One region of the Streptomyces sp. NPDC030809 genome, then DNA from elsewhere that is predicted to be linked to it. Evidence: riboswitches for the same ligand, from Rfam matches in the RefSeq annotation. Region 1 holds a riboswitch; the other holds the start of a gene.
The links. A riboswitch is a leader RNA that binds a small molecule or an ion and turns the genes downstream of it on or off. The one in region 1 is predicted to bind glycine.

Region 1 (15,136 bases):
GGCGAGGTTGTCGGCCTCGGTGCCGCCGGCGGTGAAGACGACCTCGCTGGGCCGCGCGCCGATGGCCTCGGCGAGGGTCTCCCTCGCCTCCTCCACGGTGCGGCGGGCCCGGCGGCCGGCGGCGTGCAGGGAGGAGGCGTTGCCGGTGACCGCGAACTGGGCGGTCATCGCCTCGGCGGCCTCCGGCAGCATCGGAGTGGTCGCGGCGTGGTCGAGGTAGGCCATGATCCCCCGATTCTACGGTCGCCGCCACGGCCGGGTGTACGGGCCGTCCGGCCAAAGCCGGGGCCCCGCCGGTACTCCGGCCGGGCGCCGCCCCCGTACCCCGTCCCGGCGCACCGCACGGCTGCCCGGAAGCACTTCCCCGGGGCCGCTCCCTGCGGGCGGCGGCGCGGGGCCGGGGACGCCCCCGGCCGCCGCGCCGCCGCCGCTCAGGTGCGCGGGGCGCGGGCGAGCTGGCGGGACTGGGCGACCAGGCGGTCGGCGGAGTCCCAGACCTCCGCGTCCTCCTCCAGGAAGCCGCCCGCCAGGTTGCGGGTGGTGATGGAGACGCGCAGCGGGCCGGGGGCCGGCCGGCAGCGGACGTGAGTGGTCAGCTCCACGGTGGGGGCCCAGCCGATGAGGCCCATCTCGAAGGCGGTGGGCGGCAGGGCGTCGACCACGAGCAGCAGCGACAGCGGGTCCGCGTCGCGCCCGTCGGCCAGCGCGAACCACGCGCGCATCTCGCCGCGCCCGGAGGGGGCGCCGACCGCCCAGCCGGCGGTGGTGGGGTCGAGCCGCAGGCGCAGCCGGTCGACGATGGCGGAGCTGCCGGGGATCGGGGCCCCGCCCGCGTCCGCGCCGAGGCAGTGCTCGTACGCCGGGATGTCGGGCAGCGGGGCGGTGGTGCGGACCTCGTCGGGCAGGGCCGACAGGTCGCCGTACGAGGCCAGCACGCGGATGCGCTCGACCTCGGCGCCGTTCTCGTCGTACTGGAAGAGGGAGGCCTGACCGGTGGAGAGGGTCTTGCCGGCGCGCACCAGCTCGGTGCGGATGACGGCGGGGCCCGGCACGGAGGCGCTGAGGTAGTGGGCCGAGACCGTGACCGGGTCGCGGTGCGGCAGGAACTCGGAGAGCGCCCGGCCGACGAGCGCGAGCAGGTAGCCGCCGTTGACGGCGGTGATGATCGTCCACCCGGCGGACAGGTCCGCGTCGAAGACGCCCGGTTCGGCCGCGCCGCGCGGCCTCACGCCGGTGTCCCGGTCGAACTCGCTGTCGCCGATCCTTGCCTGGGTTGCCTGGGTCATGCCGATGACGCTACACCCGCTTGCTACTAAGCGGTAGCTTTTTCTGGGACCCGGCTGTGAGCGGCCGCGCAGCGGACCGCCCCGGCCCGGTCAGACCTCTTCGGCCACCGAGGACCGACGGTTCCAGGCCAGCGGGGCCCGCCAGTGGAAGCGCATGGCCAGCAGCCGCAGCACGAACGTCGTGACGGCCGCGAGCCCGCCGGTGAAGGCGTTGAGCACGTCGAAGCCGATGCAGAGGGCCACCATGGCCGCGCCCACCAGCGCCGGCACCGCGTACATCTCGCGGTCGCGCAGCAGGGCGGGCACCTCGTTGGCGATCACGTCGCGCAGCACGCCGCCGCCCACCGCGGTGGCCAGGCCCAGCGCCGCCGAGGCGGTGAGCCCGAGCCCGTACTCGTAGGCCTTGGTGGTGCCGGTGACGCAGAACAGCCCGAGGCCGGCCGCGTCGAAGACGTTGATCGCACGGTTGATGCGCTGGACCTCGGGGTGCAGGAAGAAGACGATCCCGGCCGCGACCAGCGGGGTCACGAAGAAGCTCAGCTCGCCGAAGGCGGCCGGCGGCACCGCGCCGATCACGAGGTCTCGGAAGAGGCCGCCGCCGAGGGCGGTGACGAGGGCGAGCACGGCGATGCCGAAGACGTCGAAGTTCTTGCGGACCGCCAGCAGGGCGCCGGCGGTGGCGAAGACGAAGATGCCCGCGAGGTCCAGCACGTGCTGGACGTCCGGGGGGAAGAGTTCCTGTACCACCCCCCAATTGTGCGGGGCGGCGGGCCGGGGCCCGGACGCAGCGGGCGGCGGTGCGGATCGCTCCGCCCCGCCGCCCGGTGCGCTGCGCGCCTACGCGGTCTTCTCGACCGCACCTGGGGCCGCGGCCTCGGCGGCCGCGGACTCCGGCAGGGCCGGGTCCCCCGGCGCCTGGTCCGGGGCGTTCTCCGGGTGGTGGCAGGCCACCTGGTGGCCGGTCTTCAGGGCCAGCAGCGGCGGCTCGGTGGTCTTGCAGATCTGCGTCGCCTTCCAGCACCGGGTGTGGAAGCGGCAGCCGCTGGGCGGCTTGATCGGCGAGGGCACGTCGCCCTTGAGCAGGATGCGGCCGGTCTTGGCCCCGCGGCGGCGCGGGTCCGGCACCGGCACGGCCGACATCAGCGCGTTGGTGTACGGGTGCATCGGGGACTCGTACAGCGACTTGCGGTCGGTCAGCTCGACGATCTTGCCGAGGTACATGACCGCGATCCGGTCCGAGACGTGCCGGATGACCGACAGGTCGTGGGCGATGATCACGTACGTGAGGCCCAGCTCGTCCTGGAGGTCGTCCAGCAGGTTGACCACCTGGGCCTGGATCGACACGTCGAGCGCGGAGACCGGCTCGTCGGCCACCACGAGCTTCGGCTTCAGGGCCAGGGCGCGGGCGATGCCGATGCGCTGGCGCTGGCCGCCGGAGAACTCGTGCGGGTAGCGGTTGTAGTGCTCGGGGTTGAGGCCCACGAGCGACAGCAGCCGCTGCACCTCCGCCTTCAGGCCGCCCTCGGGGGTGACCTTCTGGAGGCGGAAGGGGGCGCCGACGATGGTGCCGACGGTGTGGCGCGGGTTCAGCGAGCCGTACGGGTCCTGGAAGATCATCTGCACGTCGCGGCGCAGCGGGCGCATGCCCGCCACCCCGAGGTGCGTGATGTCGGTCCCCTCGAACTCGATCCTGCCGCCGGTGGGCTCCAGCAGGCGCGTGATCAGCCGGCCCATGGTCGACTTGCCGCAGCCGGACTCGCCGACGATGCCGAGGGTCTCACCCGGGTAGACCTCGAAGTCCAGGCCGTCCACGGCCTTGACCGCGCCGACCTGCCGGCGCAGCACGCCCTTGGTGATCGGGAAGTGCTTCGTCAGGCCGGTGACCTTCAGCAGCGGCTCCGGGGAGGAGGCGGCCTGCTCGGGGATGGCGGCCTCGGCCGCCTTGTTCGTGTCGGTCACAGCTTCGGCGCAATCTCTTCGGTCCAGATGCGGGTCCGCTCCTCCGGCGACATGTGGCAGGCGGACCAGTGCCGGTCGCCGTCCGCCGTCACCAGCTCCGGGCGCACCGTACGGGTGACGTTGCCCTTGGGGACGTCGGCGTACGGGCACCGCGGGTGGAAGGCGCAGCCGCTGGGGATGTTGATGAGGCTCGGCGGGGAGCCCTTGACCGGGATGAGCCGTTCGGTCTGGTCGCGGTCGATGCGGGGCATCGAGCCGAGCAGGCCCCAGGTGTACGGGTGCCGGGGCTCGTAGAAGACCTTCTCCGCGCTGCCGCGTTCGACGCACCGGCCGCCGTACATGACGAGCAGGTCGTCGGCCATCTCGGCGACCACGCCGAGGTCGTGCGTGATCATGATGACCGCGGAGCCGAACTCCTTCTGCAGGTCCCGGATCAGGTCCAGGATCTGGGCCTGGACGGTGACGTCCAGGGCGGTGGTCGGCTCGTCCGCGATGAGCAGCTCGGGGTTGTTGACCAGGGCCATCGCGATCATCGCGCGCTGGCGCATGCCGCCGGAGAACTCGTGCGGGTAGTTGTCCACGCGCTTGTGCGGCTCCGGGATGCCCACGCGGTCGAGGAGTTCGACGGCCCGGGTGCGGGCGGCCTTCTTGTCGACCTTGTGGTGGACCCGGTACGCCTCGGCGATCTGCTTGCCGATGGTGAAGTACGGGTGCATCGCGCTGAGCGGGTCCTGGAAGATCATCGCGATCTCCTTGCCGCGCAGCCGCCGCACCTCGTCCTCGTCGGCGGACAGCAGCTCCTTGCCGTTCAGCCAGATCTCGCCGGAGATCTGCGCCCGCTGCCGGCCGTACTGGCCGACCCGGTGCAGGCCCATGATGCCGAGCGAGGTCACGGACTTGCCGGAGCCGGACTCGCCGACGATGCCGAGGGTCTTGCCCTTCTCCAGGGTGAAGGAGAGCCCGTCCACGGACTTGACCAGGCCGTCTTCGGTGGGGAAGTGCACCTTGAGGTCGCGGACGTCCAGGAAGGTGCTGCCGGGGGCGGCGCCGGCCACGGGCTCGTTCACGGCCCCGGTCTTGGTCATGTCGGTCATGACAGCCTCACTCGGGGGTCGATCACCGCGTACATGAGGTCAACGATGAGGTTCGCGGCTACGACGAAGAAGGCGGAGATCAGCGTGATGCCGAGGATGACCGGCAGGTCGTGGTCGCTGATCGCCCGGACGGCGCTGTAGCCGAGGCCGTGCAGCGAGAACGTGTACTCGGTGAGCACGGCGCCGCCGAGCAGGGCGCCCAGGTCCAGGCCGAGGACGGTCAGGATCGGGGTCATCGTGGAGCGCATGGCGTGCTTGGAGATGACGACCGGCTCCGTGAGGCCCTTGGCGCGGGCGGTGCGGATGTAGTCCTCGTTGAGGACTTCCAGCATCGTGGCGCGGGTGAGGCGGGCGTACATCGCGGCGTACAGGAAGGCCAGCGAGATCCACGGCAGGACCATGCCGTTGAACCAGCGGCCCGGGTCCGTCGCGAAGTCGGTGTCCGGGCGGGAGAACCAGCCCAGGTAGTCCGAGAAGAGGGCGATGGCGAGCATGCCCGTGAAGTAGATGGGGAGGGAGACGCCGGCGAGGGCGACGCCCATGGCCGAGCGGTCCACCGCGGTGCCCCGCTTGAGGGCGGAGAGGACGCCGGTGGCGACACCGCCGAAGACCCAGAGGATCACGGCGCCGGCGGCGAGCGAGAGGGTGACCGGCAGCCAGTCCATCAGCAGCGGGAACACCTCCTGCTCGGTCTTGAAGGAGTATCCGAAGCAGGGAGCGGCGCAGTGCGTGACATCGGTGCCGTTGGCGTACGTACGGCCCGCCACCAGCCCGACGACGAACTTTCCGAACTGGACCAGGATCGGGTCGTTGAGACCCATCTTCTGCCGGATGCCCTCGATGGCGGCCGGGTCGGACTGCTTTCCGACGAAGTAGAGCGCCGGGTCCGCCCCGATCATCTTGGGGAAGAGGAAGAAGATTCCGAAGGTCACCAGGACGATGACCAACAGCATGACGACGACGGCGAAGATACGCCGGATGAGATATGCAAGCACTGCGCTCGGCCTGGCTGCGGCCCGGGGGTGCGCCCTTCTGGAGCGCACCCCCAAGCCGTCGCCGCGGCCATCACCTGCCCTTCGTGCCTAGCGGGTGTGGCACTGGAACTGGAACTGACTGGTGGTTACTTGACGACGCCGAGCGAGGCGTAGTCGTACCGGCCGTTGTAGGCGTCGGTGGTGTAGGCGTTGGTCAGGCGGTCGGAGCGCCACGTGATCGTCTTGTCGTAGACGAAGGGCAGGTAGACCGCGGCCTCGGAGACCTTCTGGTTCATCTTCTTGTAGATCTCGCCGGCCTTGTCCGGGTCGGTCTCCGCGATGGCCTCGTCGAAGAGCTTGTTGATCGCCGGGTCGTTGAGCTCGGAGAAGTTGTTGTTGCCGCTCTGCAGGATGAAGCGGCCGTCGACCAGCGGCTGCGAGAAGCCCTGACCGGTCGGGAAGTCGGCGCCCCAGCCCATGATGATGATGCCGTAGCCCTTGTCCTTGACGACCTTGGGCGAACCGATGATGCCGGAGGTCTGGGCGCCGTCGAACTGGTCGACCTCGGCCTCGATGCCGACCTGCTTCAGGGCGTTCTGGAGCGAGACGGCGGTGGCGATCTCGGCGGGCTTGTTGTTGCGGACCGCGATGGTGGTCTTGAAGCCCTTCTCCTGGCCGCAGGCCTTCAGGGCGGCCTTGGCCTTCTCGACGTTCGGCTTGCCGTCGTTGGTCAGGAGCCCGTACGGGTCGTACGTCGCGTCCGAGCCCTTGATGCCGAGCGGCAGCATGTTCGGGGCGATGTCACCGCCGGCCTGCGGGCCGCCGCGGGCGGTCTGCAGGGACTTGTGGTCGGCCGCGTAGATGACGGCCTTGCGGCACTCGATGTTGTCGAACGGCTTGACCGTCTGCGGGAAGACCGCGTAGCGGATGAAGCCGGTCTGGCCGTTGTCCAGGTTGCCCTTGTGCTCGCGCAGGGCGGTGGCACGGGCGGCCTGGCCGATGCCGGTCGCGTTGATGTCGAGGTCGAACTCGCCGTTCATCAGGCGCTTGTCCATGTCGTCCGCGTTCGCCATGAACGTGACCGAGATGGTGTCCGGGAGCGCCTTGCGGATGGTGTCCGACTCGGGCTTGTAGTTCGCGTTGCGCGAGAGCTTCATGCTCTTGTTGGGCTCGTACGAGTCGATCTTGTACGGGCCGTTGGAGAAGGGCTTGAGGCCGTACTTGGCCGCGGTGTCCTTCTCCTTCTTGACCGGGGAGGCCGCCGGCATGGCCAGCATCTGCAGGAAGTCGCCGTTGGGCTTCGGCAGCTTGAAGATGATGGTCTTCGCGTCCGGGGTCTCGATGGCCTTGAGGCCGAGCTTGTCGGGCGCCGTGTCCTTGTACGGGCCCTTGTACTCGGTCTTCGGGTCGAGCACCTGCATGAGGTAGACCGGGCCGCCGGAGATGACGTCCTGGGCCCAGGTGCGCTCGATGCCGTACTTGACGTCCTGGGCGGTGACGGGCGAGCCGTCCTCCCACGTGACGTTGTCCTTCAGCGTGAACTTGTACGTCTTGCCGTCCGCGGAGATCTCCGGCTGGGCGGCGGCGAGGTCCGGAACCAGCTCGGTGCTGCCCTGGCCGGGGGCCGGCTTGAAGGAGACCAGCTGACGCGTGTAGTAGCGGGAGAAGTCCCACATGAAGCCGTAGTAACCGCGCTGCGGGTCCCACGAGTCGGCGTCCTGGGTACCGACGAACTTGAGCTCGCCGCCCTTCTTGTCGGACGGGTTGGCGACCTTGTTGATGCCGGCGTTGAACGTGCCCTTGGCGCCGCTGCCGTTGCCGTCGTCCTTCTTGTCGCCGCCACAGGCGGTGGCGGTCAGCATGGCCGCGAGCACGACGGCCGTGCCAGCGGCAAGCCTGCGCTTCGACGTGCGGTGGGTAGTCACGATGCTCGCAACCTCCGTTGTAGTTCCGGCCTCTGGAGCCGATGTTCCGGTTTTCCTGCGGTGTGCTAGCGCGAGCCCTTGGGGTCGAGGGCGTCACGGACGCCGTCGCCGAAGAGGTTGAACGCGAGCACGGTGATGAAGATCGCCACGCCAGGGAAGATCATGAAGAGCGGATCGTCCTGGTACGTGCGCACGGCCGTCGAGAGGGTCTCCCCCCAGGACGGAGTCGGCGGCTTGACACCGACACCGAGGAAGCTGAGCGCGGCCTCGGTCAGCACGTTGGTGGGGATCATCAGCGTCGTGTAGACGGTGATCGGCGCCACCAGGTTGGGGAGCAGTTCGCGGAAGAGGATGTATCCCCGGCCCGCGCCGAGGCTGCGGGCGGCCTCGACGTACTCGCGTTCGCGCAGCGACAGGGTCTGGCCGCGGACGATGCGCCCGATGTACGGCCAGCCGAAGAAGCCGATGACGAGCACCAGTACCGCGATCCGCAGGCCCGAGCCCTCGAAGCCCCACAGGCGGCTCGGGATGACCGAGATCAGGGCGATGATGAAGAGGAGCTGCGGGAAGGCCAGCAGGAGGTCCATGACCCGGCTGATCGCCGCGTCGACCCAGCCGCCGAAGTAGCCGGCGATGATCCCGAAGACGGTGCCCAGGCCGACCGCCACGAAGGCGGACAGGAAGGCGACCAGCAGCGAGATCCGGGCGCCGTAGACGATCCGGCTGAAGACGTCGCGGCCGTTGACCGGTTCGATGCCCAGCAGGAAGTCCCCGCTGATGCCTCCGTAGTCGCCCATGGGCAGGCCCAGCAGCGGGTCCAGCAGGTCCTCGTGCAGCTCCTCCGGCGGATGGCCGAAGGCCTTGACGATCAGCGGCGCGAAGATCGCGACGAGGATCAGAAGGAGCACGATGACACCGCCGGCCAGCGCGATCTTGTCACGCTTGAGGCGGGACCAGGCGATCTTCCACGGGGAGCGCCCCTCGATCGCCTTCTGCGGCTGGTCGGCGGCGGCAACGGCTACGGGCTCGTCCGTGTTCGTGTCGTGCAGTGATGCCGTCATCGTGGTGGGGACCCCTCTCGGCCGACGATGGCCGGCCCATGCCCGCCGCTGTAGCGGCTTGGTTCACATCGGTGTCGCTATGGTGCGAATTGCTTCTGAAGTGCACCGGAAGAGCTGGTGGTTACGGGATTGACCGGCCTTCGGTGGGGGGAGTCTTCAACGGGCTCAGGATCACCCGCCAGACCTGCCGGGGAATGGATGCGCAACCGTGATGTGGCCTGATGTCTTCCGTTATCCGAACGCGGCGAGCAGCTCAGCGGTGCAAGAGCGGCCGTTCGCCGCGGATCGGACATTGGCCCCAACCCGCCTTTTGACGAGGCCAATTGGGGGGCACGGACATTTCGGCACTCGTCCCTTTCGAGACGGACTGCCCAGTATCCGGACCCCGCCCGGACGGGCCCGCGGAGCCGCTCGGATCTCCTGCATCGGTGGTTCCTCCCGGTGTGCGTGCGGTGCTCCAGAGGTGGAATGCGGCTGCCCGCCGGGGGTGCGCCTGCCGGCGTCCCCGTACGGTCGTGCGAGCCCCGTCCCGAGGGGAACGATGCGCCCGGCGGCCGGTGCGCGGCCACGATTTCGCCACGGCTTAATCCACCGCCGTTGCCGGGCCCGGCCGGGCGGCCTATGCTCCGGCCGGTGATCGAGATACGGCTGGCACCCAGCGATCTCACCCGCATCCGCTTCGCCCGCTCCCCGTTGGAGGAGCTGGTGCACAGCATCCCGGTGCTCGCCGGCACCCGGCGGCCCGCGGTGCACCGGCCCTGGGTCGCCGCGACCCGGCCCCGGGTGGAGGCGCTCGACCTGCGGGTGCTGAACGCGCTCGCCTGCGGCCCCCGGTTCCTGCCGGACTTCCTCGCGCCCCCGCCCGAACGCCTGACGGGCGTGCTCGCCGACGAATTGGCCGCGGTGGCCGCCACCCCGCCCGAGCAGGTGCGCAGCTCGCTCGACGAACTGCGCGACGGCCGCCCCGAACTGCCCCCTGAGCTGCGCCCCCTGTACGAGGACCCGGAGCGGGGCCTGGTCCGGCTGGCGGAGTCCCTGGAGGCGTACTGGGAGGCCGCGCTGGCGCCGGTGTGGCCGCGGATCCGGGCCGTGCACGAGGCCGACCTCGCCCACCGGTCCGCGCGGCTGACCGCCGGCGGGCTGGACCGGGTCTTCGCCGACCTGCACCCGCAGGCCTCGTTCACCGGGGACCGGCTGCTGATCGACAAGCCGGGGCACCGGGCCTTCCGCGATGCCAGCGGCAGCGGTCTGGTGCTGGTGCCGTGCGTGTTCGCCTGGCCGCACCTGTCGGTGCTCCACAACGAGCCGTACCAGCCCGCGCTGGGCTACGCCCCGCGCGGCATCGGCACCCTGTGGGAGGGCACCGCGCAGGCGGACACCGAGCCGCTGGGCGACCTGCTCGGGCGCAGCCGGGCGGCCCTGCTGGCCCATCTCGACCTGCCGGTGTCCACCACGCAGCTGGCCGCGTACCTGAACATGAGCGCAGCCGCGGTCAGCCAGCACCTGGGCGTGCTGCGCCGGACCCGCCTGGTCACCTCGCAGCGCTCCGGCCGCTGGATGCTGCACCGGCGCACGGCCCTGGCCAGCCGGCTGCTGTCGGCGGCGGAGGACTGAGAGGACCGGCCGGGCCGGGGCGGGCCGGGCGGGGCCGCGGGATCAGTACGCCGGCGCGTGCGCCTCGCGGTCGTAGAACGGCCGGGCCTGGGCCCGCAGCCACATCGCCACCGGGTCGTGCTCGTCGGCGAGGGCCACGGTGGAGACCGGCAGCCCCTCGGGCACGGCCCCCACGGCCTGGCGCATCATCTCGCGGGCCGACTCCACGGCCGCGCCGGAGCCGTCGTAGAGGTCCAGTCCGATCGCCAGGTACGGGGTGCCCACCGCGGGCTGCACCCAGGCCCGCCGCAGGGCGCGTACGGCCGGGGTGCGGTGCGCGTGCTGGGTGAGCAGGGCGTAGAACTGCGGGAGCTCGATGGCCGGCTCGGACAGCCGCAGCGGTCCGGCGGGCATCCGCTCCAGGCCGGTGGCGATGCGCCGCAGGTCCGCCCACGGGATGCCGACCCCGCCGCCCTGGGCGTGCGGGTTCAGCCAGATGCCCCAGCGGTCCGGGTACAGGGCGCGGGCCACGTCCCGGCCGCCGACCACCTCGCAGGCGCGTCCCCAGCCGCTGGCGGCCAGCTCCTGCGGGGAGGTCACGCACGGCACGTAGCCGAGGCCGTCCACCTCCATGGAGCCGTACTGGGCCTCGGGCGACCCGGGCTGCCCGTGCCACAGGAGCATCCAGAGCCGGCCCTCGGCGAGGGCGTGCAGCAGTGCCTCGTAGCTGTCGTAGCGCCCGGGCGTCACCTGGCGCAGCATGTGCTCGACCTGCCCTGCCGCGGCCGTGCCTGACGCACTCACCCGGTACCCCTCTTCGTCCTCGTCCGCCCGACGTGCCGCATGCCTGCTGTCCGCAACACAGCCACGGCCAGGAAATGTAACCAGCTTAAAGGCGGCTACGGCAGGTAGAAGGGGCGGACGTGTTCCGTCATCCAGTCGCCGACCGGATCCTGGGCCGCGTCGAGCAGCAGCAGGTTGACCGGCCAGGGGGGCTGCACCCGGCCCAGGGCCCGGGACAGGGCCTCCATCGGGGCGTTCGTGTCGGCGGACTCCCAACCGGTGAAGCGCACGCCGACGAAGAGCACCGGGTCCCCGCCCTCGATGCTCGCGAGGCAGCGGTGGGCCGCGGCCACGACCCCGGTGGCACGGAACTCCTCGGCGGCGGCGGTCAGGAAGTCCACCGGGTCCTCCTGCCAGTCCGGCTCGTAGAGCCGCACCCGGCCGCCGGTGGCCGGGCCGTCGAGCGGGGTGCGCCCGGCCCGGCACAGCTCGGCCACGGCGGGCGGGGGCAGCGGCAGGCCGACGGCGCCCTCGGGGTTGACCGCGAGGCCGAGCTGCGGGGGCAGCCCGCGCGCGAACTCGACGGCCGGAGCGACGGCGAAGGGCATGTGCTCGCCCGCGCAGCGCGTGAACTGCTGCTGCGAGCTGTACACGGGCACGTAGGCGGCGCCGGCTATCTCCATGGTGGGCAGGTCCAGGGCGGGGCTGTCGGGGCCGCCGCCGCCGGGCAGCGGGATCCACACCTGGCTGCGCCCGAGCACCTCCAGGAGCCGGCCGCCCGCGGCCGGGTTGCCGAGGGAGGCCGCGAGGGTCTCCTCCAGCTCGTTCGCCGGCCAGCCGTCCCCGGCGCCGTGGTCCGCGCCCCCGCCGCCGTACGTGCCGTCGTGGCCCCCGGCGTGCGCCCCGCCGTACGTCCCGTCCTGCATGTTCACCGCGCCCTTTCCGTTCCGCTGCGCACGACTCTAGGGCGTGCCGTCAACCCGCGCGGCGGAGCCGAAGTCGAGGCCGGTCAGGGCCGCGGCCGCGGGGCGGTCCAGGAGGACGGCGGAGGCGCAGCCCGCGGGCAGGCGGCCCTGTTCGGCGGCGGCGAGGAGGCGGGCGACGGTGGTGCGGTGGCGGTGGAAGGCGTAGCCGGAGACCCCGCGGCCGCGGGCCGCCTGCCCGGACAGGGCCTCCTCGGGGGTGGCGTCGAGGAGCAGCAGGTGCAGGGAGCGGCCGCGGCGGCGGGCCCCCCGGGCCAGCAGGGCCCGGACCCAGGCCTGGGTGCCGCAGTCGTGCACGACGAGGCTCTCGCCGGAGCGCAGGGCCCGCCAGAGCCCGGCGTAGTGCGCCAGCCGCACCAGCGGCCGGTAGGCCCCGTACGGCAGCCGGGCGGGCATCCGGCGCTCCCAGCGCTCGCGGACGTCCTGGGAGTCGATCCCGCGGACCCGCACGGCCCGCTTGATGAGGGTGCTCTTGCCGCTGCCGGGCAGGCCGGAGACGACGACCACGTCCCCGGCGCCGAAGCGCAGCCGGCCGGGTGCGCGGCCGCCGCGGCCGCGCAGGTCGCGCACCGGCCGGGCCGGGGCCGCGGCCCGCGGCGCGCCCAGGGCCTCCCGCTGCGGGGCGCCCGGCTGGGCCGGCACCCCGGCCGCGGCGCCCGTACTGCTCGTACCCGCGAGAACTCCGAATCTCCGCACAGTCTTCGCCTCCCCCGGCTCGGGTCGTCCGACCCATGCCCGTTGAGTGTAAAGAGACGGTAATGCGCCGCCCACGGTTCCGGCCCGGTTGGGGCCCGTGCAATGATGTGCGCGCCAAGCTGTACGACCAACTGCATAAAGGCCGCTTGAATCTGCGCGGGAGAGTTCCCCGGAGGCCGTGACTGACACGGCCGGCCGCGGACGCCGAAGGAGCAAGTCCCTCCCTTGAATCTCTCAGGCCCCGTACCGCGCGGGCGAGGCACATCTGAAAAGCGGGCCGCCCGGTCCTCGTGAACCGCCGGCTCCACCCAAGGTGCAAGTCGCTTCCGTATACACGTACGGTCGTGATGAACCTCTCAGGTTCCGATGACAGATGGGGAGGAAAGTCCTTCGCCCCGTCGCGGACCTGCCTTGGAGAGCCAGCCTTATGACGAACACCCCGCGTCTGACCGCCCTTGACGCCGTGCACCGCGCCCTCGGCGCGACGATGACCGACTTCGCCGGCTGGGACATGCCGCTGCGCTACGCGAGCGAGCGGGACGAGCACAACGCCGTCCGCACCAAGGCCGGCCTCTTCGACCTCTCCCACATGGGCGAGATCACCGTCACCGGCCCCGAGGCCGTCAAGGTCCTGGACTACGCGCTGGTCGGCAACATCTCCACGGTCGGCGTGGGCCGGGCCCGCTACACGATGATCTGCCAGGAGGACGGCGGGATCCTCGACGACCTGATCGTCTACCGCCTCGGCGAGACGGAGTACATGGTCGTCGCCAACGCCTCCAACGCCCAGGTCGTGCTGGACGCGCTGACCGAGCGCGCCGCCGGCTTCGACGCCGAGGTCCGCGACGACCGCGACGCGTACGCGCTGATCGCGGTGCAGGGTCCGGAGTCCCCCGGCATCGTGAAGTCCCTGACCGACGCCGACCTGGACAACCTCAAGTACTACGCGGGCCTGCCGGGCACCGTCGCGGGCGTGCCGGCGCTGATCGCCCGTACCGGCTACACCGGCGAGGACGGCTTCGAGCTGTTCATCAAGCCCGAGCACGCGGTCGAGCTGTGGGAGGCCCTCACCAAGGCGGGCGCCGCCGCGGGCCTGGTCCCGGCGGGCCTGTCCTGCCGCGACACGCTGCGCCTGGAGGCGGGCATGCCGCTGTACGGGCACGAGCTGACCACCTCCCTCACCCCGTTCGACGCGGGTCTGGGCCGGGTCGTGAAGTTCGAGAAGGAGGGCGACTTCGTCGGCCGCACGGCCCTGGAGGCCGCCGCCGAGCGCGCCGCGACCAACCCGCCGCGCAAGCTGGTCGGCCTGATCGCCGAGGGCCGCCGCGTGCCGCGCGCCGGCTTCTCCGTGGTCGCCGCCGGCGAGGTCATCGGCGAGGTCACCTCCGGCGCCCCGTCCCCGACGCTGGGCAAGCCGATCGCCATGGCGTACGTCGACGCGGCCCACGCCGAGCCGGGCACCTCCGGCGTCGGCGTCGACATCCGCGGTACGCATGAGGCGTACGAGGTCGTCGCCCTGCCGTTCTACAAGCGGCAGAAGTGACCGCGGCGCCCGCGCGCGCCCGCCCCGACCAGCAAGACCACTGTTCACCGCACGTCCCCGCATCCAGGAGAATCAGGTCATGAGCAACCCCCAGCAGCTGCGTTACAGCAAGGAGCACGAGTGGCTCTCGGCCGCCGAGGACGGTGTCGCCACCATCGGCATCACCGAGTTCGCCGCCAACGCCCTCGGTGACGTCGTCTACGCCCAGCTCCCCGAGGTCGGCTCGACCGTGACCGCGGGCGAGGAGTGTGGCGAGCTGGAGTCGACCAAGTCCGTCAGCGACCTGTACTCCCCCGTCTCGGGCGAGGTCGTCGAGATCAACGAGGACGTCGTCAGCGACCCCTCCCTCGTGAACTCGGCCCCCTTCGAGGGCGGCTGGCTGTTCAAGGTGCGCGTCACGGACGAGCCGGGCGACCTGCTCACCGCCGACGAGTACACCGAGCTCGCGGGCTGACCGAGACCAGGGAGAACCCATGTCCGTTCTGAACACTCCGCTCCACGAGCTGGACCCGGACGTCGCGGCCGCCGTCGACGCCGAGCTGCTCCGCCAGCAGTCCACCCTCGAAATGATCGCGTCGGAGAACTTCGCTCCGGTCGCCGTCATGGAGGCCCAGGGCTCGGTCCTGACCAACAAGTACGCCGAGGGCTACCCGGGCCGCCGCTACTACGGCGGCTGCGAGCACGTCGACGTGGTCGAGCAGATCGCGATCGACCGCATCAAGGCGCTCTTCGGGGCCGAGGCCGCCAACGTGCAGCCCCACTCGGGTGCGCAGGCCAACGCCGCCGCGATGTTCGCGCTGCTGAAGCCGGGCGACACGATCATGGGCCTGAACCTGGCCCACGGCGGTCACCTGACCCACGGCATGAAGATCAACTTCTCCGGCAAGCTCTACAACGTGGTCCCGTACCACGTGGGCGAGGACGGCCAGGTCGACATGGCCGAGGTCGAGCGCCTCGCCAAGGAGTCCAAGCCGCAGCTGATCGTCGCCGGCTGGTCCGCGTACCCGCGCCAGCTGGACTTCGCCGCCTTCCGCCGCATCGCGGACGAGGTCGGCGCGTACCTGATGGTCGACATGGCGCACTTCGCCGGCCTGGTGGCCGCGGGCCTGCACCCGAACCCGGTGCCGCACGCCCACGTGGTCACCACCACCACGCACAAGACCCTCGGCGGTCCGCGCGGCGGCGTGATCCTGTCCACGCAGGAGCTGGCCAAGAAGATCAACTCCGCGGTCTTCCCGG
Region 2 (15,136 bases), on a different contig from region 1:
GACATCGGCTGGACCGTCGTCTCTTCAAGGAGGATCCTTCCGACATGAAGGCCGTCGTGATGGCCGGAGGCGAAGGCACCCGTCTTCGCCCCATGACTTCGAGCATGCCCAAGCCGCTCCTGCCGGTCGCCAACCGGCCCATCATGGAGCACGTGCTGAGGCTGCTCAAGCGGCATGGGCTGAGTGAGACCGTCGTTACCGTCCAGTTCCTGGCCTCACTGGTCAAGAACTACTTCGGTGACGGCGAAGAGCTCGGCATGGAGCTCACCTATGCCAATGAGGAAAAGCCACTCGGGACCGCCGGCAGCGTGAAGAACGCGGAGGAGGCCCTGAAAGACGACGCGTTCCTCGTCATCTCCGGCGACGCGCTCACCGACTTCGACCTCACCGACCTCATCGCCTTCCACAAGGCGAAGGGCGCCCTCGTCACGGTCTGCCTCACCCGGGTTCCCAACCCCCTCGAATTCGGCATCACCATCGTCGACGAAGAGGGCAAGGTCGAGCGCTTCCTGGAGAAGCCGACCTGGGGCCAGGTGTTCTCGGACACCGTGAACACCGGCATCTACGTCATGGAGCCCGAGGTCTTCGACTACGTGGACCCCGACGTCCCCGTGGACTGGTCCGGAGACGTGTTCCCGCAGCTCATGAAGGAGGGGCGGCCCATCTACGGGTACGTCGCCGAGGGCTACTGGGAGGACGTGGGCACCCACGAGAGCTACGTCAAGGCGCAGGCCGACGTGCTCGAGGGCAAGGTCCAGGTCGAGATGGACGGCTTCGAGATCTCCCCGGGCGTCTGGATCGCCGAGGGCGCCGAGGTGCACCCCGACGCCGTGCTGCGCGGGCCGCTGTACGTGGGCGACTACGCCAAGGTCGAAGCCGGGGTGGAGATCCGCGAGCACACGGTCATCGGCTCCAACGTCGTCGTCAAGAGCGGGGCCTTCCTGCACAAGGCCGTCGTCCACGACAACGTCTACATCGGGCCGCACAGCAACCTGCGCGGCTGCGTCATCGGCAAGAACACCGACATCATGCGGGCCGCCCGGATCGAGGACGGCGCCGTGATCGGGGACGAGTGCCTGGTCGGTGAGGAATCGATCGTGCAGGGCAACGTGCGCGTCTATCCGTTCAAGACCATCGAGGCCGGCGCTTTCGTCAACACCTCGGTGATCTGGGAGTCGCGCGGTCAGGCGCACCTGTTCGGCGCGCGCGGGGTCTCCGGCATCATCAACGTGGAGATCACCCCGGAACTCGCGGTCCGGCTGGCCGGAGCGTACGCCACCACCCTGAAGAAGGGTGCCACCGTCACCACGGCGCGTGACCACTCCCGCGGGGCCCGTGCACTCAAACGGGCGGTGATCTCCGCGCTCCAGGCCAGCGCCATCGACGTCCGCGACCTGGAGAACGTACCGCTGCCGGTGGCGCGGCAGCAGACGGCGCGGGGCAGCGCCGGCGGGATCATGCTCCGCACCTCGCCCGGCGTACCCGACTCCGTGGACATCATGTTCTTCGACGCGCGCGGGGCCGACCTCTCGCAGGCCGACCAGCGCAAGCTCGACCGGGTCTACGCCCGGCAGGAGTACCGGCGGGCCTTCCCGGGCGAGATCGGCGACCTGCAGTTCCCGTCCAGCGTCTTCGACTCGTACACCGGCTCGCTGCTGCGGCGGGTGAACACCACCGGCATCGCGGACTCCGGGCTGAAGGTGGTGGTGGACGCCTCCAACGGCAGCGCCGGACTGGTCCTGCCCAGCCTGCTCGGGCGGCTCGGGGTGGACGCGCTCACCATCAACCCCGGACTCGACGAGTCCCGGCCGACCGAGACGGCGGAGTCCCGGCGGGCCGGGCTGGTCCGCCTCGGGGAGATCGTCGCCTCGGCGCGAGCCGCGTTCGGAGTGCGCTTCGACCCCGTCGGCGAGCGCATCAGCCTCGTCGACGAGCGCGGCCGGATCATCGAGGACGACCGTGCGCTCCTGGTCCTGCTGGACCTCGTGGCGGCCGAGCGGCGCAGCGGCAAGGTCGCACTGCCCGTGACCACGACCCGGATCGCCGAGCAGGTGGCCGCGTACCACGGCACCCAGGTGGAGTGGACGACCACCTCGCCCGACGACCTGACCCGCGTCGGCCGGGCCGACAGCACCATCTTCGGCGGTGACGGCCGGGGCGGGTTCATCGTCCCCGAGTTCAGCAGCGTCTTCGACGGGGCGGCGGCCTTCGTACGGCTCATCGGCCTGGTCGCGCGGACCCAGCTCACCCTGAGCCAGATCGACGCCCGGATACCGCGAGCCCATGTGCTCAAGCGCGATCTCGCGACCCCGTGGGCCGTCAAGGGCCTGGTGATGCGGCGGGTGGTCGAGGCGGCCGGAGCACGCCACGTGGACACCACGGACGGGGTGCGGGTGGTGGAGGCCGACGGCCGCTGGGCACTGGTGCTGCCCGACCCGGCCGAAGCCGTCACCCACCTGTGGGCCGAAGGGCCCGACGGAGCCTCTGCGCAGGCGCTGCTCGACGAGTGGTCCACGGTCGTGGACGGCGCCGGACGGTGAGCCGGCCCCGGGGCCCCGCCGGAGGAATCCGGCGGGGCCCCGGGCGCATTCGTTGTCAGCCCATCCGACATGCGACGATGTGCCGCATGTCGCAGCCGTCACCCCATCGGCCTCCGGCCCCTCCGCCGGCGCGCCCGGACGCCTCCATGTCGCTGCTGACGCATGTGATGGACCACAGTCTCGACGAGGGATACGCCGAGGCCTCGGCCCGCCGCGCGGCAGAGGGGGCCACCGGTCTGCCCCGCACGCTCAAGGCCAAGCTCGCCCTGGCCGGGGGGCTGGTGCTCGCCGCGATGGTCGTGACGCTGGGCGCCGCGCAGGCGCGGATAACAGCTCCCGTGCTGGCCAAGGAGCGCCAGGAGCTGATCAACCGGGTGGAGCGGGCCGGATCCGCGGCCGACACCCTGGAGAAGGACATCGAGCGGCTGCGCACCGACGTGGCCGACCGCCAGCGCGAGGCCCTCAAGCAGGTCGGCGGGGACCAGGGCGAGCTGGTCGCCCTGCTGTCCGGGGCCACCGAGGTGCGGGGCCCCGGGATCCGGCTCGTCGTCGACGACGCCAAGGAGGCCGAGGCAGGAAGCGGCGGACCGCGCGAGAACTCCGGCTTCTCCGACACCGGCCGGGTCCGCGACCGGGACATGCAGCGCATCGTCAACGGCCTGTGGCAGTCGGGGGCGGAGGCCGTCGCGATCAACGGCCAGCGCCTGACCTCGCTGTCGGCGATCAGGGCCGCCGGTGACGCCATACTGGTCGACAACAAGCCGTTGGTACCGCCGTACGAGGTGCTGGCGGTGGGGGCGAAGAACCGGCTCGGGACCGAGTTCCAGGACAGCGCGGACGGCCAGTACCTGCACGTGCTGCAGGAGAACTACGGGATCCGCTACAGCATCTCCGCCGAGGACGACCTGCGGCTGCCCGCCGCGTCGAGCCTCATCGTCCGCACAGCAGAACCGAAGAAGGGTGCATCGTGATCGCGGTACTGGGCCTGGTGGTCGGAGTGGTGGTCGGACTACTGGTGCGGCCCGAGGTGCCGGCCGTGGTCGAGCCCTACCTGCCGATCGCCGTCGTGGCGGCTCTCGACGCGGTCTTCGGAGGCCTGCGCGCGATGCTCGACGGGATCTTCGTGGACAAGGTCTTCGTGGTGTCGTTCCTGTCGAACGTCGTCGTGGCCGCGCTCATCGTCTTCCTCGGCGACAAGCTCGGCGTCGGGGCCCAGTTGTCCACCGGTGTGGTGGTCGTGCTCGGCATCCGCATCTTCTCCAACGCCGCGGCCATCCGCCGGCACGTGTTCCGGGCGTGAGGCCGATGAGCGAAGAGAACGCCCCGAACACGCCGAACACCTCGGACACCCCGGGACCGGAAGGTCCCGCGGAGGCTTCGGGCCCCGGCCGCCCGGAGCCCGGCCCGCGGCGCCCGGCCCCGCCGCCGCCCGCCGCGGAGCAGCCCGCGCAGGCGCCCCCGGCCGAGGCCGCGGAGCCGCCCGCCATGACCGGCCGGCAGCGGCTGGCTGCGGGCCTGTGGCCGCCGCGGGTGACGCGCGCCCAACTGATCGTGGCCCTGCTGCTGTTCGTCCTGGGCCTGGGCCTGGCCATCCAGGTGCGCTCCAACAGCGACAGCAGCGCCCTGCGGGGTGCCCGCCAGGAGGACCTGGTGCGGATCCTCGACGAGCTCGACGGCCGCACCAAGCGGCTGGAGGACGAGAAGCAGCGCCTGGAGGACCAGCGCACGGAGCTGGAGACCAGCTCCGACCAGGCCGAGGAGGCCCGCAAGCAGACCGTCGAGAAGGAGCGCCAACTCGGCATCCTGGCGGGTACGGTGGCGGCCGAGGGCCCGGGGATCACCCTCCGGGTCTCCGACCCCAAGCACCTCGTCGAGTCCGACATGCTCCTCGACGCGATCCAGGAACTGCGGGCCGCGGGCGCCGAGGCCATCCAGGTCAACGGGGTCCGCGTGGTCGCCGGCACGTACTTCTCCGACGAGGACGGGGGCGTGGGCGTGGACGGTAAGAAGATCACACAGCCGTACGAGTTCAAGGTGATCGGCCGGCCCCAGGACCTCGAACCGGCCTTGAACATCCCGGGCGGTGTCATCCAGACCCTGGAGAAGGAGCAGGCCACCGCGGAGGTCGTACGCTCGACGAAGATCGTCGTCGACGCCTTGCGGGCGGCGAAGCAGCCTGACTACGCTCGGTCGTCATCGTCATGACACGGAGCACTGGCGGGAGGCCCTCACGCGCGCGGCTGCTTGCGGGGGGTCGGCGCACCGAACGAGCGGTGCGTGGTGGAAACTGTCTGGTGGTTACGGACGTTGTGAGAATGTCCGGGTCGGCAGGTGTGTGCATTCAGGGTTCGTCCTGCCCCACGGGCGGGTCTGTTTCGGTCAAGGGGAATCGCCCGTGAAGTTGTTTGAGAAGTTGTTCGGCAAGAAGGCCCGCGAGGACAGCGCGGCCAAGCACCGTGCCTCGCGGCACGCAGAGGAAGAAGCGCAGGGCGGCCGCCCGCTGTTCCGCGACGAGGTGGCGGGGGCGGGTGACAATTCGGGCGTCCAGGGCGCGTCGTCTGTTGACCCTGCCGCATCCGGCCGCATAGGTTTCGGTGAACCATCAACCTCAGGTGCGGGTGGAGGGTTCGCCCCCGACCCGTATGCGACCAATGCCTCCGCGGGGCAGCCGCGGCGCGAGGAGCCGTCCATGTCGGCCGTGCAGGTGTGCAGCAGGTGCGGGCACCACAATGGTGCCGACAGCCGCTTCTGCTCCCACTGCGGGGCGCCGCTGCGGCCGGGTCTGACGCCGGAGCGCGCCTCGGAGACCACCTCGACCATCTCGATCTCCGGGCTGGAGGCCTACGAGGCCGAGGTGACCGGGCAGCACGCCGCGCCGTCGCTCTCTCCCGAGGCTCAGGCCGCCGTGGAGGCCCTGCCGCCGGGTTCGGCCCTCCTGGTCGTGCGCCGCGGTCCGAACTCGGGCAGCCGCTTCCTCCTGGACGGCGAGCTGACGACGGCGGGCCGGCACCCGCAGAGCGACATCTTCCTGGACGACGTCACCGTCTCGCGGCGGCACGTCGAGTTCCGCAGGAGCCAGGACGGCGGGTTCACCGTCTCCGACGTCGGCAGCCTCAACGGCACCTACGTGAACCGCGAGCCGATCGACTCGGTCGCGCTCAACAACGGTGACGAGGTGCAGATCGGCAAGTACCGGCTGGTCTTCTACGCGAGCCAGCGAGGCATCTGACCCTCCCCCGGACCGGGTCCGGGGCACCCCCTGGGAAGGTCCATGCTGCTGACACCGACGGGCGGTGCCGGAAACGGCGCCGCCGGCTCGGCCGGGCGGCTGATGAGCATCGGGACGGTGCTCAACCAGCTGCGTGGCGAGTTTCCCGAAGTCACCATCTCCAAGATCCGGTTCCTGGAGGCGGAGGGGCTCGTCGAGCCCCAGCGCACGCCTTCCGGCTACCGCAAGTTCAGCGCGCAGGACGTCGAGCGGCTCGCCCGCATCCTGCGCCTCCAGCGCGATCACTACCTCCCGCTGAAGGTCATCCGCGAGCACCTCGACGCGCTCGCCCGGGGGGAGCAGGCCCGGATCCCCGCTCCCTCCCCGCAGGGGGACTCCCTGCCGGCCGTGGCCGCTCCCGAGGAGGCCGAGCGGCCCACCGTGGCGAAGGTCGGCCGGACCGAGCTGCTCGCGGCCGCCGAGGTGGACGAAGAGCAACTGGCCGAGTGGGAGTCGTACGGGCTGATCGCCGAGACCCCGGGCGGCGGCTACGACGCGGAGGCCGTCACCGTGGCCCGGCTGGTGGCCGATCTGGGCCGCTACGGGCTGGAGCCGCGGCACCTGCGGGCCATGAAGGCCGCCGCCGACCGCGAGGCCGGTCTGGTGGAGCAGGTCGTGGCCCCGCTGCGCCGCCACCGCAACCCGCAGACCAGGGCGCACGCCGAGGCCACTCTCAGGGAGCTCGCGGGGCTCTCCGTACGCCTCCACGAGGCCCTGGTGCGGACCGCCCTCGGGGTGCGGATCCGCTGACGGCGGAGGACCCGGGAGGACCCGCGGGGGACCCCGACTACCCAAACCGGCCGGGCAGGTCCTAGGGTTGCTGTGTGAACGAGCTCGACGTTGTGGGTGTCCGGGTGGAAATGCCCTCCAACCAACCGATCGTGCTCCTGCGCGAAGTGGGAGGCGATCGGTACCTCCCCATCTGGATCGGTCCTGGTGAGGCGACCGCGATCGCCTTCGCCCAGCAGGGGATGGCCCCTGCCAGGCCGCTGACCCATGACCTCTTCAAGGACGTGCTGGAGGCGGTGGGCGAGGAGCTCACCGAGGTGCGCATCACGGACCTGCGGGAGGGCGTCTTCTACGCGGAGCTCGTCTTCGCCAGCGGCGTGGAGGTCAGTGCGCGGCCCTCCGACGCCATAGCGCTGGCCCTGCGCACCGGTACGCCGATCTACGGCAGCGACGGAGTCCTCGACGACGCCGGCATCGCGATCCCCGACGAGCAGGAGGACGAGGTGGAGAAGTTCCGCGAGTTCCTCGACCAGATTTCGCCCGAGGACTTCGGCACCAGCAACCAGTGACCCGGCTGCGGGGGCCGGCGAGTCCCGGCCGCGCCCGCGCCGTTCCTCAAGGAATGCTCAAGTCATTCGAGTAGCCTTTCCCCGCGGAGGGGTACGGGAAACCACTCTCAGGGTGATTATCACTCGGCGTGCCGAGTGTGGCGATCGTTGACGCACCCCTGGTGACTGCCTACCGTCGAGATGGCAGGTCAAGGACGGAGGGTCGGCGTGAGAATCAGCGGCGACGGTACGACCGGGGGCATCCCCGCACGCAGTCCGGGGGAGAGCGGTCCGTATCCGCTGCACGGCACGACGGTCGGCGCTGCGCGCCGCCAGCCGGAGACCGTGCCGACCCCTTCGGGTGCTCCGCACGTGGTCAACGCCGATCCGGCAGCCGAGGGCATCGGGTACCGGGGGCCGACCGCCTGCGCCGCCGCCGGCATCACCTACCGGCAGCTGGACTACTGGGCGCGCACCGGGCTCGTCGAGCCGAGCGTCCGCCCGGCGTACGGCTCGGGCACCCAGCGCCTCTACAGCTTCCACGACGTGGTCGTCCTGAAGATCGTCAAGCGCTTCCTGGACACCGGCGTGGCCCTCCAGAACATCCGCACCGCGGTCCAGCACCTGCGCGACCGCGGGTTCGCCGATCTGGAGCGCATGACCCTGATGAGCGACGGTGCCACGGTGTACGAGTGCACCTCGCCCGACGAGGTCGTGGGCCTGCTCCAGGGCGGCCAGGGGGTCTTCGGCATCGCGGTCGGGGTGGTCCGGCGCGACGTGGAGAACGCCCTCTCGCAGCTGCACGGGGAGCGGATCGACACCGGCGAGACCCTGATCGGGCACAACCCAGCGGACGAGCTCGCCAGGCGGCGCAACCGCGCCGGTTGAGCGCCGGCCGTCCCACCGGGGCATTGTCAGTGGCGTAGGGCAGCATCGGAGACGTGAGAGCCGCGCCGACGATCCTCCATCTGGACATGGACGCCTTCTTCGCCGCCGTCGAACAGGCGGCGAAGCCCAGCCTGCGCGGAAAGCCCGTGATCGTCGGAGGGCTGGGGCCGCGCGGGGTGGTCGCCACCGCCTCCTACGAGGCCCGGCGCTTCGGTGTGCACTCGGCCATGCCCATGGCCCAGGCCCGTCGGCTCTGCCCGAACGGCGCGTACCTGGTCCCCCGCTTCCAGGTGTACCGCTCGGTGAGCGAGCAGGTCATGGAGCTGCTGGGGGCGCTGTCCCCGCTCGTGGAGCCGCTCAGCCTCGACGAGGCCTTCGTGGACCTGGAGGCGGGCGGGGTCGCGGACGACGAGGAGTCCGCCCGGGCCGTGGCCGTCGGGCTGCGGGCCGACATCCGGGCCGTCACGGGACTGAGCGGCTCGGTCGGGCTGGCCGGCTCCAAGATGCTGGCCAAGATCGCTTCGGAGGAGGCCAAGCCCGACGGCCTGGTCCTCATCGCGCCGGGCACCGAGCGGGAACTCCTGGCCCCGATGACGGTGCGGACCCTGCCGGGGGTCGGGCCGGCGACCGGGGAGCACCTGAGGCGGGCCGGGATCACCACGGTGGGGGAGCTGGCCGAGGCCGGCGAGGACGAGCTCGTACGGATGCTGGGGCGCTCGCACGGGGTGGCGCTGTACCGGATGGCCCTGGGGCTGGACGACCGGGCCGTGGTGGCCGAGCGGGACGCGAAGTCGGTCTCCGTCGAGGACACCTTCGACGTGGACCTGCACGACCGGGTCCGCATCCGCGTCGAGGTCCAGCGGCTGGCCGACCGCTGCGTGCAGCGGCTGCGGGCCTCCGGGCACTCCGGCCGCACCATCGTGCTCAAGGTCAGGCGGTACGACTTCTCCACCCTGACCCGGTCCGAGACCCTGCGCGGGCCCACCGACGACCCCGGCGTGGTCCGCGAGGCCGCGGCCCGGCTGCTGGACGCGGTGGACACCACCGGCGGGGTCCGGCTGCTGGGCGTCGGGGTCTCCGGGCTCGCCGACTACACGCAGGAGGACCTGTTCGCCCAGGCCGCGGCCGGGGAGGCGGAGGCCCGGGCGGCGCAGGAGGGCGAGGAGGGGCCGCCCGCCGCCCCGGAGGGCGCGGGCGAGCCGGCCGCCGCCGCGGACGGCCCGCCGCCGGAGCGGCGCTGGGCCGCCGGGAGTGACGTCCGCCACGCCGTGCACGGGGCGGGATGGGTCCAGGGCAGCGGGGTGGGGCGGGTGACCGTGCGCTTCGAGGAGCCGGGCGACCGGGCGCCGGGGCGGGTGCGCACCTTCCCGGTGGACGATCCCGACCTGGCGCCCTCGGACCCGCTGCCGCTGGTGGCTCAGCCCTCGTCGGTGCTCAGCCGGCCGAAGTCGCGGTCCGGGGCCGGCGGCGGGGCGGGCGCGGCGAAGTCGCCGGGCAGCGCCACGTCCAGCCCGTAGTGGTGGTACAGCTGCAGCTCCTGCTCGGGGGACAGGTGGCGCCCGACCCCGAAGTCGGGTGCATCCTTGATGAGGGAGCGTTCGTAGGGGATGCGCAGGGCGTCCCCGACCAGCTCGCTCGGCTCCAGCGGGACGAAGGCGTCCCGGCCGAACAGTCCGGTGCGGACGGCCGCCCACTCCGGGGTGCCGGTCGCGTCGTCGAGGTACACCTCGTCGACCGTGCCGATCTTGGTGCCGTTGCGGTCGAACGCCTTGCGGCCGATCAGGCTGCGCGGATCGATATCGGTCTGCACGGTCCCTCCATTTGGTCGCAACTCCTCCGTAATGACTACGAAAGTGCATATTTGAAGAAGGGGCCACTCGAGGGAGTCCCGGCAACCTCGCTGGTAGTCTGGTTTCCGGCTGCTGACCCTGTGCGGGAGAGTCCTCCGAGAACGCTCGTACCGAGCCTCTCGGTGGCGCCGAAGGAGCAAATCCTCCCCGGAATCTCTCAGGCAGACGTACCGCACGGACGAGGCCACTCTGGAAAGCAGGGCGGGCGTCGGACCGGTGTGCCGGAACCCCTCCTCACCGACGGTGAAAGCCGGGACTCCACGGGCAACCCCCGGGAGACCCGGTGAAGCTCTCAGGTTGAGATGACAGAGGGGGAGGCCGTCCGGGTGCCCGCGCCGTGGCACCCCTCGTAGGTCGCGAGACCAGGAGGCCTCCGCAGATGACCGCCCACCGCATTCCGCTCAGCCAGCTCGAGAGCGGCATCCCCTTCGAACAGCGCCACATCGGCCCCGACGCCGAAGCGCAGGCGAAGATGCTGGCCCAGGTCGGCTACGGCTCGCTGGACGAGCTCACCGCCGCCGCGGTGCCGGACGTGATCAAGAGCGCCGAGGCCCTGGGCCTTCCGGCCGCCCGCACCGAGGCCGAGGTCCTGGCCGAGCTGCGCACCCTCGCGTCGCAGAACAAGGTCATGAGCTCCATGATCGGCCTCGGCTACTACGGGACCTTCACCCCGCCGGTGATCCTGCGCAACGTCATGGAGAACCCGGCCTGGTACACCGCGTACACCCCGTACCAGCCGGAGATCTCGCAGGGCCGCCTTGAGGCGCTCCTCAACTTCCAGACCGTCGTCGCCGAGCTCACCGGCCTGCCCACCTCCGGCGCCTCCCTGCTGGACGAGGGCACCGCGGCCGCCGAGGCCATGACGCTGGCCCGCCGGGTCGGCAAGGTCAAGGGCGGGGTCTTCCTCGTCGACGCCGACGCGCTGCCCCAGACCATCGCGGTCATCGAGACCCGCGCCGAGCCCACCGGGGTCGAGGTCGTCGTCGCCGACCTCTCCGAGGGCATCCCGGCCGAGGTCGCCGAGCGCGGTGTCTTCGGCGTGCTGATCCAGTACCCGGGCGCCTCCGGTGCGGTCCGCGACATCAAGCCGCTCATCGACGCCGCCCACGAGCTCGGTGCGATCGTCACGGTCGCCGCCGACCTGCTGGCCCTGACCCTGATCACCTCGCCGGGCGAGCTGGGCGCGGACATCGCGGTCGGCACCACCCAGCGCTTCGGCGTCCCCATGGGCTTCGGCGGCCCGCACGCCGGCTACATGGCCGTCCAGGACAAGCACGCCCGCTCCCTGCCGGGCCGCCTCGTGGGCGTCTCGGTGGACGCGGACGGCAACAAGGCCTACCGCCTGGCCCTCCAGACCCGCGAGCAGCACATCCGCCGCGAGAAGGCCACCAGCAACATCTGTACCGCGCAGGTGCTCCTCGCGGTCATGGCGGGCATGTACGCCGTCTACCACGGCCCCGAGGGCCTGCGGACCATCGCCCGCCGCACCCACCGCTACGCGGGCATCCTGGCCGCCGGTCTGCAGGCCGGCGGGGTCGAGCTGGTGCACGGCGCCTTCTTCGACACCCTCACCGCGCGCGTTCCGGGCCGGGCCGCCGAGATCGTGGCCGCGGCCGCCGAGCGCGGGGTCAACCTGCACCTCGCCGACGCCGACACCGTCTCCGCCGCGGTGGACGAGACCACCCTGCGCGCCGACATCGAGGCCGTCTGGGCCGCCTTCGGCGTCACCGCGGACATCGAGGCGCTGGACGAGACCGTCGCCGACGCGCTGCCGGCCGGCCTGCTGCGCTCGGACGAGTACCTGACCCACCCGGTCTTCCACCAGCACCGCTCCGAGACCGCGATGCTGCGCTACCTGCGCAAGCTCTCGGACCGGGACTACGCGCTGGACCGCGGCATGATCCCGCTGGGCTCCTGCACCATGAAGCTCAACGCGACCACCGAGATGGAGCCGGTCACCTGGCCCGAGTTCGGCCAGCTGCACCCCTTCGCCCCCGTGGAGCAGGCGCAGGGCTACCTCACGCTCATCCGCGAGCTGGAGGAACGTCTCTGCGAGGTCACCGGCTACGACAAGGTCTCCATCCAGCCGAACGCCGGCTCGCAGGGTGAGCTGGCCGGCCTGCTGGCCGTCCGCGCCTACCACCGCGCCAACGGCGACACCCAGCGCACCATCTGCCTCATCCCCTCCTCCGCGCACGGCACCAACGCCGCCAGCGCCGTGATGGCGGGCATGAAGGTCGTCGTCGTCAAGACCGCCGACGACGGCGAGGTGGACGCGGACGACCTGCGCGCCAAGATCGAGCAGTACCGCGACGAGCTCGCCGTGCTGATGATCACGTACCCGTCCACCCACGGTGTGTTCGAGGAGCACGTCGCCGACATCTGCGCCCAGGTGCACGAGGCCGGCGGCCAGGTCTACGTGGACGGCGCGAACCTCAACGCCCTCGTCGGCCTCGCCAAGCCGGGCCACTTCGGCGGCGACGTCTCGCACCTGAACCTGCACAAGACCTTCTGCATCCCGCACGGCGGCGGCGGCCCGGGCGTCGGCCCGGTCGCGGTCCGCGCCCACCTGGCGCCGTACCTGCCGAACCACCCGCTCCAGCCCACCGCGGGCCCGGAGACCGGGGTCGGCCCGATCTCGGCCGCCCCGTGGGGCTCGGCCGGCATCCTGCCGATCTCCTGGTCGTACGTGCGCCTGATGGGCGGCGAGGGCCTCAAGCGCGCCACGCAGGTGGCCGTGCTGGGCGCGAACTACATCGCCAAGCGCCTGGAGCCGCACTACCCGGTCCTCTACACCGGTCCGGGCGGCCTGGTCGCGCACGAGTGCATCATCGACCTGCGCCCGCTGTCGAAGTCCACGGGCGTCAGCGTGGACGACATCGCCAAGCGCCTGATCGACTACGGCTTCCACGCGCCGACGATGTCCTTCCCGGTGGCCGGCACCCTGATGATCGAGCCCACCGAGTCCGAGGACCTGGTGGAGCTGGACCGGTTCTGCGACGCGATGATCGCGATCCGCGCCGAGATCGAGCGGGTCGCCTCCGGCGAGTGGCCGGCGGACGACAACCCGCTGCACAACGCCCCGCACACCGCGGCGGCCCTGGGCGGCGAGTGGACGCACCCGTACACCCGTGACGAGGCCGTGTTCCCGGCCGGCGTGTCCACCGCGGACAAGTACTGGCCGCCGGTGCGCCGCATCGACGGTGCCTTCGGCGACCGCAACCTGGTCTGCTCCTGCCCTCCGCTGGACGAGTACGACAACTGATCCGCGGGCCGGCAGGCCCGCGGACACGGCCGAGGGCCGGTACGGGACGATCCCCGTACCGGCCCTCGGCCGTTGTGCGCAGTGCCCCGTCCTCAGGTGCCCGGCGGCCGCCCCGCGTCAGGCGGCGCGCATCACCTGCGAGGCCGCCAGCGGGCGGTGCGGGGCGATGATCTGGCCGTCCGGCAGCAGCTCGCCGGTGTCCTCGAAGAGGAGGACGCCGTTGCACAGCAGGCTCCAGCCCTGCTCCGGGTGGTTGGCCACCGGCCGGGCGGCTTCCCGGTCGGCGGAGTCGGCTGACGGGCAAGCTGGCTGGTGCTGGCACATGGATGCGTTCTTTCGCTGCGGTGTGGTGAGTGTGCTGCGGCTCGATGCGGTGTTCATGGCCGCCCCCCGTATCGTCATTCGGTCGGTCCGGGAACAGTGTTCCCCCACGGCGGTCGTTCCGCAGGGATTTCCCGGTAGCTGTCCTCACCGATTGATGACGCATCACTCGTGCGGGCGGTTCAGTTCAACTCCCCTGCCTTTTCGGGTGGTTCGCGGCTGGCCCGGGCGGGCTAGTCCGAATGGCGTACCTGCTCAGGCGGGGGTGGCCAGGGCGGGAGGCATCAGCCGGTGGGTGAGCACCGGCAGTAGTTCCGAGACCGGGTGCGGCCGGTACGCGGCGATGCCGGGCGGTGCCGGGGCCAGGGGGACCAGCAGGTCGGCGGGGGCCGGCAGGCCCGCAGCCGGGTCGGCTCCCGCGGACCGGTGCAGCCAGAGCGTCAGCATGTACAGCTCCGGCACGGACAGCAGGCGCGGCTGGAACGGCGTACCCAGCGACTCCGCCTGGCGCAGGGCGCGTTCGGTCGCGGCCACGTACGGTCCCTCGAAGAAATGGGAGAAGACCCAGCCGTCCGCCGTGAGCCGGGTGTCGGCCGCGGCCACGAACCGGTCGCCGCTGCGGATGAGGAACCGCCAGCCCGACAGCCGGGTGCGGGGCGGCCGGCCGCCGGCGGCCCGCGACAGGTTCAGCCGCTCCAGGACGTGGACGGGGAGCGGGAGTTCGGCGGTCACCGGCCCCTGCAGCGAGCGCAGGGAGGGGGTGTGCGCCTCATGGACGGCCAGGGGTGAACCGAGTGCCGCGAGAACGCTGCGCAGGGCGGGCGCGGGGGCCGGGGGGACATGCAGCGGCATGGTGGGTCGCCTCTCACTTGGGAGACCTGGGGAAACGGGGGACTGCAGAGAGTGCGGACGGCGCTGTCGCATTCTGGGGCCGGAGGGGGGCTGAGGGGCAATGGCCGCGCGCCGACTCCGTGCCTCGATTGCGAGTTTATACGACACGTGTTCACGCAGTGTTTCGGCTAGCTGTCCCGGCTATTGCCGGCAAGGCCCATACCGGACCCGCTGCGGTGGATTTCATGTCGAAGGGGCGCGGGATTGCCGCGCTGACCTCGGAGGTTACCTGAAGGGTGCTCGGCTGGAAAGCTCTGGTATTCACGGCGTGGCACGGTCTGCGGGAATGTGCGGACCGGGGATTGCAGGGGGAATATGCCGAAGCGCCCCTTCGGCCAAACCGGCGCGCGCTCCCGGCGGGAACCGCACTGCGGGCGTTATCGATCATCCGTGCGGGGCATCATCGACCGTAACGCGACGGCCGGGAACCAGGGGCCGCCCAGTCGAGGAGGGACGCTTCGATGGGGGAGAAGGTCGTGGCAGGCGATTTCGACCTGTCCGATCGGCAACGGTATCGGAGGAAGCTCCACGAGTGCCTGGAGGGACTGGGGCGCCTGTTGGCGGAGAAGAGGTTCGATCGCCCGAAGAATCTGATGGGGCTGGAGATCGAGCTGAATCTCGCGGGTTCCGACGGACTGCCGAGAATGATGAATGCGCAAGTGCTGGACCGGATTGCCAGTCCCGATTTCCAAACGGAACTCGGGATGTTCAATCTGGAGGTCAACATTGTCCCGCACCGGATCGGCGGCCGGGTATTCGACCAGCTGACCGAGGAGCTGGAGGCCGGTCTCGGCTACGCGCACCGGCAGGCCGCCCAGATCGACGCCGGGGTGGTG

Region 2: linked by a shared signal. The riboswitch ahead of gcvP (aminomethyl-transferring glycine dehydrogenase) and the one ahead of gcvT (glycine cleavage system aminomethyltransferase GcvT) in region 1 are both predicted to bind glycine.

Annotation. Positions count from the first base shown of each region.
Region 1 is NZ_JBVIDV010000020.1:84,738-99,873, reverse strand. It holds gene ACZ407_RS25190 (cysteine desulfurase family protein) at 1-225, opposite strand, end outside; gene ACZ407_RS25185 (thioesterase family protein) at 432-1,286, opposite strand; gene ACZ407_RS25180 (trimeric intracellular cation channel family protein) at 1,377-2,033, opposite strand; gene ACZ407_RS25175 (ABC transporter ATP-binding protein) at 2,124-3,245, opposite strand; gene ACZ407_RS25170 (ABC transporter ATP-binding protein) at 3,242-4,339, opposite strand; gene ACZ407_RS25165 (ABC transporter permease) at 4,336-5,334, opposite strand; gene ACZ407_RS25160 (ABC transporter substrate-binding protein) at 5,460-7,238, opposite strand; gene ACZ407_RS25155 (ABC transporter permease) at 7,304-8,299, opposite strand; gene ACZ407_RS25150 (ArsR/SmtB family transcription factor) at 8,933-9,913, shown strand; gene ACZ407_RS25145 (enhanced serine sensitivity protein SseB C-terminal domain-containing protein) at 9,956-10,696, opposite strand; gene ACZ407_RS25140 (enhanced serine sensitivity protein SseB) at 10,792-11,601, opposite strand; gene ACZ407_RS25135 (AAA family ATPase) at 11,638-12,354, opposite strand; glycine riboswitch at 12,502-12,613, shown strand; glycine riboswitch at 12,614-12,737, shown strand; gene gcvT (glycine cleavage system aminomethyltransferase GcvT) at 12,782-13,897, shown strand; gene gcvH (glycine cleavage system protein GcvH) at 13,977-14,351, shown strand; gene glyA (serine hydroxymethyltransferase) at 14,371-15,136, shown strand, end outside.
Region 2 is NZ_JBVIDV010000001.1:608,973-624,108, reverse strand. It holds gene ACZ407_RS02685 (sugar phosphate nucleotidyltransferase) at 45-2,540, shown strand; gene ACZ407_RS02680 (DUF881 domain-containing protein) at 2,618-3,511, shown strand; gene ACZ407_RS02675 (small basic family protein) at 3,508-3,840, shown strand; gene ACZ407_RS02670 (DUF881 domain-containing protein) at 3,846-4,745, shown strand; gene ACZ407_RS02665 (FHA domain-containing protein) at 4,828-5,769, shown strand; gene ftsR (transcriptional regulator FtsR) at 5,812-6,558, shown strand; gene ACZ407_RS02655 (bifunctional nuclease family protein) at 6,633-7,106, shown strand; gene ACZ407_RS02650 (MerR family transcriptional regulator) at 7,314-7,973, shown strand; gene ACZ407_RS02645 (DNA polymerase IV) at 8,027-9,490, shown strand; gene ACZ407_RS02640 (PRC-barrel domain-containing protein) at 9,391-9,783, opposite strand; glycine riboswitch at 9,897-10,006, shown strand; gene gcvP (aminomethyl-transferring glycine dehydrogenase) at 10,203-13,088, shown strand; gene ACZ407_RS02630 (DUF5999 family protein) at 13,206-13,412, opposite strand; gene ACZ407_RS02625 (hypothetical protein) at 13,665-14,261, opposite strand; gene ACZ407_RS02620 (glutamate-cysteine ligase family protein) at 14,762-15,136, shown strand, end outside.